DNA from 2 places in the Pseudonocardia sp. P-1 genome. Region 1 is predicted to be linked to the other one. Evidence: riboswitches for the same ligand, from Rfam matches in the RefSeq annotation. Region 1 holds a riboswitch; the other holds the start of a gene.

Region 1 (4,013 bases):
CGGGTCGTGCTGCTCGGGCGCGGCCGGGTCGGCGACGACATGTTCGGCCAGGGACTGCGCTACCACCCGGCGGGGGTGGGCCCGGTGGCACGGGACGTCGCGCGGGCCCGCGCGCTCGTCACCGAGGCCGGGGCACAGGGGGCGGCGATCGAGCTGCAGACCAGCGGCGCCGACCCGACCTTCGACGCCGCCACCGCACTCGTCGCGCGCCAGCTCGGCGAGGTCGGGCTGCGGGTCACGGCACGGCCGCTGCCGTCGTCGGGCTACTTCCGGGCCATCCGGCAGCAGGGCGTGTTCTCCCAGAACAGCACCGGCTCACTGCCGATCCCGGACTACATCGGACGCCGGATGCTGACCAGCACCCCGACCTACGACTTCACCGGCTACCGCAGCCCGGAGATCGACCGCCTCTACTACGCCGCCGTCGCCACCACCGACGACGCCGCGCGCACCGACGCGTTCGCCCGGATCCTCGGCCTGCTGCGCGCCGAGTCGGGCGCCCTGGTGTGGGGTGTGCGGGACTGGAACGTCGGCGTGGCGGCCGGGCTCACCGGGCTGGAGGCGGCCCGGCCGAACACGTTCGCCTGGGCGAACTTCGCGCGCGCCCGGCTCGGGTGATCAGCGGATCGCGACCAGGGTCCGCCGGTCGAAGGTCTGGGTGAGCGTCCCGACCTCGGCGAACCCGGCGCCGGACAGCGCCTGCTCCCAGGCCGGTAGCGACGACCCGCCGGTGGCCCGGTCGGCGAAGCGGCGCTCCCGCTCGGCGAACCCGGCGGCCAGGGCGGGCTCGTCGGCGAGCGCGTCCCACCAGGTCCGGAAGTCCTCACCGGTCGCCAGTCCCCGGTCGGTGCGCTCGACCCGCAGGGTCCGGGTCAGCTCGGCCAGGCGCGGCCGGGCGGGGTCGGCGAGCAGGGTGTCGACGTTCACGAACACCCCGCCGGGGCGCAGCACGGACGCGAGGCGCTGCGCGAGCCCGGGCAGCGCGTGCTCGGGCAGCCAGTGCAGGGCGGTGGCCGAGACGGCCGCGTCGAACGGCCCGCCGCCGACGGCGTCGGTCCACCCGGGACGCGAGAGGTCGGCGTCGACCCAGTGGACGCGCTCGCCGGTGGTCCGCCGGGCCAGCTCCAGCATGACCGGGTCGACGTCGACGCCGACCACCTCGGCCCCGGTCCAGCGCGCCGCCGCGCGGGCCGCGAACGACCCGGGCCCACAGGCGAGGTCGAGCAGCCGGGCGGGGGTGCCGGCGAGCCGGTCGACGACGTCGAGCGCCAGCGCGAACAGTTCCTCCCGGTCGGGGATGTAGCGCTCCTGCTGGGCGTCCCACCGGCGCAGCCAGTGCTCGGCGTCGAGGTCCGTTCCGGTGGTCATCGCACTCTCCTGCACAACGGTGGCAACAGTGCGCCCGACGGTATCCGCGCGGACCCGTCGCACGGAAGGGACCGCCGGGCACGTGACCGGCGACGTTCACCGTGCGTGACTCGATGGTCGTCGAAACCGGAACTGATAGGGGGGTCGATCGTGTCCGGACCCCAGATGTAGTGTCCGGGGCGCTGGTGGTTCACCGGTCCGCACGGGCCGGTGAGGCAAGAGGGAACCCGGTGGGAATCCGGGACTGCCCCGCAGCGGTGAACGGGAACGACCGCCGTCAACAGCACTGGGAGTGATCCCGGGAAGCGACGGCCAGTAGGTCTGCGCAGTGCGCCCGTGAGTCCGAAGACCTGCCACCGGTGCGCGTGCCGACCGGCGCGCGCTGCTCCGGGGCCTCGTGGGACGGCGCCAGGGTGCGGTGGGCCGCCGACGACACGCCGACCCACCGCCTCCTCGTACCGCGCCCGCCCCCGGAGGGACGGCGACTCGCGAGGAGAGAGCCCGTGACGGCTTCCACCGCTGCACCGGCAGCAGCACCACCGGCCCTGCGCGTCATCCGGCGCGACGGGTCCGAGACCGGGTTCGACGCCACGAAGATCTCGGTGGCGACGACCAAGGCGTTCCTGGCGGTCGAGGGGGACTCGGGCGCGGCGTCGTCGCGGGTGCACCACCTCGTGGCCGGACTGACCGACCAGGTCGTCGCGGCGCTGACCCGGCACCCGGCGCGCGCCGTGCACGTCGAGCAGATCCAGGACCAGGTCGAGCTCGCCCTGATGCGCGGAGGCCACCACAAGGTCGCCCGCTCCTACGTGCTCTACCGCGAGCAGCAGGCCCGGGCCCGCGCGCACGACGGCGGGGACACCGCCGTCGCGGACGCCCCGGTCGTGCACGTCACCCACCCCGACGGCAGCCGGGCCCCGCTGGACCGGGTCCGCGTCGCCGCGGTGCTCGACGAGGCCTGCGCCGGCGTCGAGGACGTGACCCCGGACAGGGTGCTCGCCGAGCTGGACCGCACCGTCTACGACGGCATCACCGCCGACGAGCTGGCCCAGGCCCTGGTCCTGGCCGCGCGCACGCTGGTGGAGCGCGAGCCCGCGTACTCACTGGTGGCCTCGCGGCTGCTGCTGGACCGCCTGCGCGCCGAGGCCGTCTCGCACCTGTCGGGCGCCCGGGAGACCCCGGACCACGCGACGATGGCCGGGCGGTACGCGGCCTACACGAAGGACTACCTGCGCCACGCCATCGCGATCGGCCTGGTCGACCCCGAGCTCGCGACCTTCGACCTGGACCGGGTCACCGCCGCGATCCGCCCCGAGCGCGACCTGCAGATCGGCTTCCTCGGCCTGCAGACCCTCTACGACCGCTACTTCCTGCACGAGCGCGGCGTGCGCTTCGAGCTGCCGCAGGCGTTCTTCCTGCGGGTCGCGATGGGCCTGGCGGTGCGCGAGGTCGACCGCGAGGCGCGCGCGGTCGAGTTCTACGAGCTGCTGTCGCGCTTCGACTTCATGGCCTCCACCCCCACGCTGTTCAACTCCGGCACCACCCGCCCGCAGCTGTCGTCGTGTTTCCTCACCACCGTCGACGACGACCTGGAGTCGATCTTCGGCGGCTACCGCGACAACGCGCTGCTGGCGAAGTACTCCGGCGGGCTGGGCAACGACTGGACCCCGGTCCGGGGACTCGGCGCGCACATCCGGGGTACGAACGGCGTCTCCCAGGGTGTGGTGCCGTTCCTCAAGATCGCCGGGGACACCGCCGTCGCGGTGAACCAGGGCGGCAAGCGCAAGGGCGCCGCGTGCGCCTACCTGGAGACGTGGCACGTCGACATCGAGGAGTTCCTCGACCTGCGCAAGAACACCGGCGACGACCGTCGCCGCACCCACGACATGAACACCGCGAACTGGGTGCCCGACGAGTTCCTGCGCCGCGTGCAGGCCGACGGCGAGTGGACCCTGTTCTCCCCGGACGAGGTCCCCGACCTGCACGACCTCTACGGCACCGCGTTCGCGCAGCGGTACCGCGAGTACGAGGCGGCCGCGGCGCGCGGTGAGGTGCGGGTGCACCGCACGGTGCGCGCGGTCGAGCTGTGGCGGCGGATGCTGACCATGCTGTTCGAGACCGGGCACCCGTGGATCACGTTCAAGGACCCGTGCAACCTGCGCAGCCCGCAGCAGCACGCGGGCGTGGTGCACTCGTCGAACCTGTGCACCGAGATCACCCTCAACACCCGTGCCGGCGACGAGGGCGAGGTCGCGGTCTGCAACCTGGGCTCGGTGAACCTCGCCGCGCACGTCACCGCGGACGGGCTCGACGCCGACAAGCTGCGCCGCACGGTGACCACCGCGGTGCGGATGCTCGACAACGTCGTGGACATCAACTTCTACACGATTCCCGAGGCCCGCCGGTCCAACCTCCGTCACCGCCCGGTCGGCCTGGGCCTCATGGGCTTCTCCGACGCGCTGTTCACCCGGCGCATCGCGCCCGGCAGCGACGCGGCGGTGCAGTTCGCCGACCGCAGCGCGGAGGCGCTGTCGTTCCACGCGATCACCGCCTCGTCGGACCTGGCGGTCGAGCGCGGCCGCTACGCCAGCTTCGACGGGTCGCTGTGGAGCCGCGGGATCCTGCCGCTGGACTCGCTCGAGCTG
Region 2 (4,013 bases), 1.2 Mb from region 1:
ATGCACCGCGCGCTCGTCGGCACCCGGCCGGGGCTCGTCGGCCTGGCGACGGTCATCGGGATCGGCGCCGGCATCGGGTCGGTGCTGTTCCACGAGCTGATCCTCGGGGTGACCTGGCTGGTCACCGGCCGGGAGGACTTCTCCGACGCCGGCCGGGTCGCCTCGCCGCACCTGCCCGGGCTGGGGGTCTGGTTCCTGCTCGTCGCCCCGGTGCTCGGCGGTCTGGTGTACGGCCCGCTGGTCCAGCGGTTCGCGCCGGAGGCCCGCGGGCACGGGGTTCCGGAGGTGATGCTCGCCGTCGCGCGCCGGGGCGGGCGGATCCCGGCCACCGTCGCCGCGGTGAAGGCGCTCGCGTCGGGGATCTGCATCGGCACCGGTGGCTCCGTCGGCCGGGAGGGCCCGATCGTGCAGATCGGCTCCGCGCTCGGCTCGGCCATCGGGCAGTGGCTGCGGGTGCCCGCCACCCGGCTGGTCCTGATGGTCGCCTGCGGCGCCGCGGGCGGGATCTCCGCGACGTTCGACGCCCCGATCTCCGGGGTGGTGTTCGGCCTGGAGCTGATCCTGCGGTCGTTCAGCGCCGAGGCGTTCGGCGTGCTGGTGATCAGCTCGGTGGTCGCGAACGTCGTCGCCGAGGTGATCGCCGGGGACCGCGCGATCCTGACCCTGCCGCACTTCGACCTGGGCAGCCCCGCCCAGCTGCCGCTCTACGCGCTGCTCGGGCTGCTCGCGGGGCTGCTGGGCTGGGCCTTCGCCCGCATCCTCTACGTCGTCGAGGACGCCTGCGACGCCGTCTGGCGCGGCCCGGAGTGGCTGCGCCCGGCCGTCGGCGGGCTGCTGCTCGGCGCGCTGCTGCTGGCGCTGCCCCAGATGTACGGCGTGGGCTACCCGGTGCTGGAGGCCGCGATCGGCGGCCGGTACGCCGTCGGGTTCGTGCTCCTGCTCGTCGTCGGGAAGATCCTCGCCTCCAGCCTCACGATCGGCATCGGCGGGTCCGGCGGCGTCTTCGCGCCGTCGCTGTTCGTCGGCGGCACCGCCGGGACCGCCTTCGGCTACGCCGCCGCGGCCCTGTTCCCGGCGCTCGACCTGCACCCCGGCGCGTTCGGCCTGGTCGGCATGGCGGCGGTGTTCGCGGGGGCCGCGCACGCCCCGATCACCGCGGTGCTCATCGTGTTCGAGCTCACCGGCGACTACGCCCTGATCCTGCCGCTGATGGCCGCCGTCGTCCTGGCCACCGGCCTGTCGAACCTGGTGTCGCGGGACAACATCTACACGCTCAAGCTGCTGCGACGCGGGATCGACCTCGCCGCCGACGCCCCGACCGACGAGGCGCTGCGCCGGGTCGTCGTCGCCCAGGTCATGCGGCCCGCCGACGGCACGACGCCCGACCCGGAGCTGCCCGCCCTGGACCCGGACGGCTCCGTGCACGACGTCCTCGGGGTGCTCGCCGCGCACCGGGGCGCCGCGCTGCCCGTGCGGGAGGGGCCGGACGGGCCGCTGCTCGGGACGCTGACCGAGCACGACCTGCTCGACCATCTGCGGGGAGTGGCCGGGCGGGGGACGGTTGACCGCTGACCCGGTCGCGTGATGGGCTCCGGCCGACGACGGAACAGGAAGCCGGTGCGAGTCCGGCGCGGTCCCGCCACTGTCACCGGGGAGTGCCCTCCCCACACCGGCGCCACCGCCCGCGAGGGTGGGAAGGCCGGGGAGGGCGTACCGATCCGGGAGCCAGGACACTGCCCGTCGTCGCGGATTCCCACTGATGAGGGCGCGGACCCTCGAGGAGGACATGCGATGAGCCACGACCTGGTGGTGCTCGGTACCGATCCGTCCGGCGACGACGCGTCCCGCACGGGTGCGCACGACCTGCTGGCCGAGGCCGGGACGGTCTTCGCCTTCCCGCAGGCCGAGTCGACCGCCCTGTTCTACGCCGAGGCGTGGCGGGTCGAGCCGGTCACACCGCGCGACGCCGTCGCCCGGATCGGGGCCTGGGCCGCCGCCGGGCCCGCCGATGCCGCGGTGCTGCTGGTCGGGGGCGACCCCGCGGGCGACGCCGCGCTCGGCGCCGTCCTCGACGGTCTGGCCCGCACCGCTCCCACGCTGCGCGTCCGGATCGCCGAGGGCAGCCGCGTCGCACCGCCGCACCGCAGCCCGCTGATCGGCTGAACCCACCCGGGGCCCGGGCTCAGCCCCGCCAGCTGCCCAGCGGGTCGGCCCGGGTGAGGTCCGGGTCGGCGGCGTCGAGCGTGCGGGTGCGGCCGGGGCCGGTGAGCGCGGTCTCGAACCGCACGGTGACCCGCCCGTGCCCGGCGCCCTGGACCCAGCCGTGGCCGTGCTCGGGGTGGGCGACGTCGTCGCCGGCGCGCCAGGGCCGGTCCGGGTCGGGTTCGCGGTCGGGCCGGTCCGGGCGGAGCGGGCCGGGCGCGTCGCCGGACTCCTCGATCGCGCCGGGCCCGGTGGCCGCGTCGTTCTCCGGAGCTGCGTCGAGCACGGTCACCCCCGCCGCGGCGGCCGGGCGGGTGGCCGCGGGCGGGGCGTCGGGGGCCGGGGCCGTCGTCCACCCGCTCTCCGACGGCACCGCGTCGAACAGCGCCAGTGGCGGCTCGTCGCCGAAGCCGGACACCGACACCCCCAGCAGCCGCACCCCGCCCTCGCCGACGGCGCCCTCGGCCAGCCGCCGGGCCACCGCGACCAGGGTCGCCAGGTCCCGGGTCCCGAAGGGGGTCGTCTCGGACCGGGTGTGGGTGGTGAAGTCCCCGGTCCGCGCCTTCACCGTGACGGTGCGGGCGGTCCGGCCGTCGGCGACCAGGCGCCGGTGCACGGCGACGCAGATCGACTCCACCGCGGTGTGCACCGCGCTCATCGCGGTCAGGTCGGCGTCGAACGTCGTCTCCGCGCTGATCTGCTTGGCCGCGCCGCGCGGGGCGACCGGACGGTCGTCGACACCGCGGGCCAGGCGGTGCAGCTCGGACCCGACGGCACCGCCCAGCACCCCGGCGACCTCGCGGGCGTCCATCGCGGCGAGCTGTCCGATCGTCTCGATCCCGATCTTCCGCAGCGCCTCGCCGGAGACCGGCCCGATGCCCCACAGCGACCGCACCGGGAGCGGGTCGAGCACGGCGGCCTGCTCGGCGTGAGCGATCACCCGCAACCCGTCCGGCTTGGCCAGCTCGGAGGCGATCTTCGCGACCTGCTTGCCCGACCCGGCACCCACCGAGGCGGGCAGCCCGGTGCGCTCGCGCACCGCGCCGCGCAGCCGGGTGCCCCACTCCCGCACCCGGTCCGGGGAGGCCCCCACGAGGTCGGGCGGCTCCACGAACGCCTCGTCGACCGACACCGGCTCGAGCACCGGGGAGAACTCGCCGAGGACGGCCATGACCTCCTCGGACAGCGCCTTGTACAGCGAGAACCGGGGCGGCAGGACGGTCGCGTGCGGGCAGCGCCGCCGCGCCTGCCCCATCGGCATCGCCGAGCGGGCCCCGAACACCCGCGCCTGGTAGCTCGCCCCCGCGACGACGCCGCGCGGTCCCGCGCCGCCGACCAGGACCGGCCGGTCGGCCAGGGTGGGCCGGGTCAGCTGCTCGACGGAGGCGAAGAACGCGTCCATGTCGAGATGCAGCACCCAGCGGTCGGCCGCCGCGGTCACCTCACCATCACCCGTGCATCGTGCCCCGGCGCACCGACAGGACCGCGTCGCCGTCGGCGACGGTGACGACCGGGGCCACCGGTCCCGCCCCGGCGACGGCGCCCGGGTGGTCGTCGAGGCCGGTGGCGACGTCGGCGACCCACCAGCTCCCGCCGGTGCCGGTCCAGCCCAGCACCCGGGCCGGGGCGTGCGGCGGGGACAGCGTGATCGCGTCCATCGGGCTCGACAGGCCCTCGCCGGTGGCCTTGAGCAGCGCCTCCTTGCGGGTCCAGGTGACCAGGAACCCGGTGCCGTCGGGCGTGCCCGCGGCGAGCTCGGCGGGGGAGAGGGCGTGCCGGACGAGGCCGTCGAGGCCGGACAGCGGGCGGTG

What was found. A riboswitch is a leader RNA that binds a small molecule or an ion and turns the genes downstream of it on or off. The one in region 1 is predicted to bind cobalamin.
Region 2: another riboswitch for cobalamin. It lies ahead of AC0GKK_RS24195 (hypothetical protein); the one in region 1 lies ahead of AC0GKK_RS18230 (ribonucleoside-diphosphate reductase subunit alpha).

The regions. Positions count from the first base shown of each region.
Region 1 covers NZ_CM176614.1:3,700,628-3,704,640, reverse strand. The annotation lists gene AC0GKK_RS18240 (ABC transporter substrate-binding protein) at 1-618, shown strand, start outside; gene AC0GKK_RS18235 (class I SAM-dependent methyltransferase) at 619-1,368, opposite strand; cobalamin riboswitch at 1,538-1,740, shown strand; gene AC0GKK_RS18230 (ribonucleoside-diphosphate reductase subunit alpha) at 1,872-4,013, shown strand, end outside.
Region 2 covers NZ_CM176614.1:4,920,452-4,924,464, forward strand. The annotation lists gene AC0GKK_RS24190 (chloride channel protein) at 1-1,572, shown strand, start outside; cobalamin riboswitch at 1,570-1,756, shown strand; gene AC0GKK_RS24195 (hypothetical protein) at 1,792-2,163, shown strand; gene AC0GKK_RS24200 (DNA polymerase IV) at 2,183-3,643, opposite strand; gene AC0GKK_RS24205 (4'-phosphopantetheinyl transferase family protein) at 3,651-4,013, opposite strand, start outside.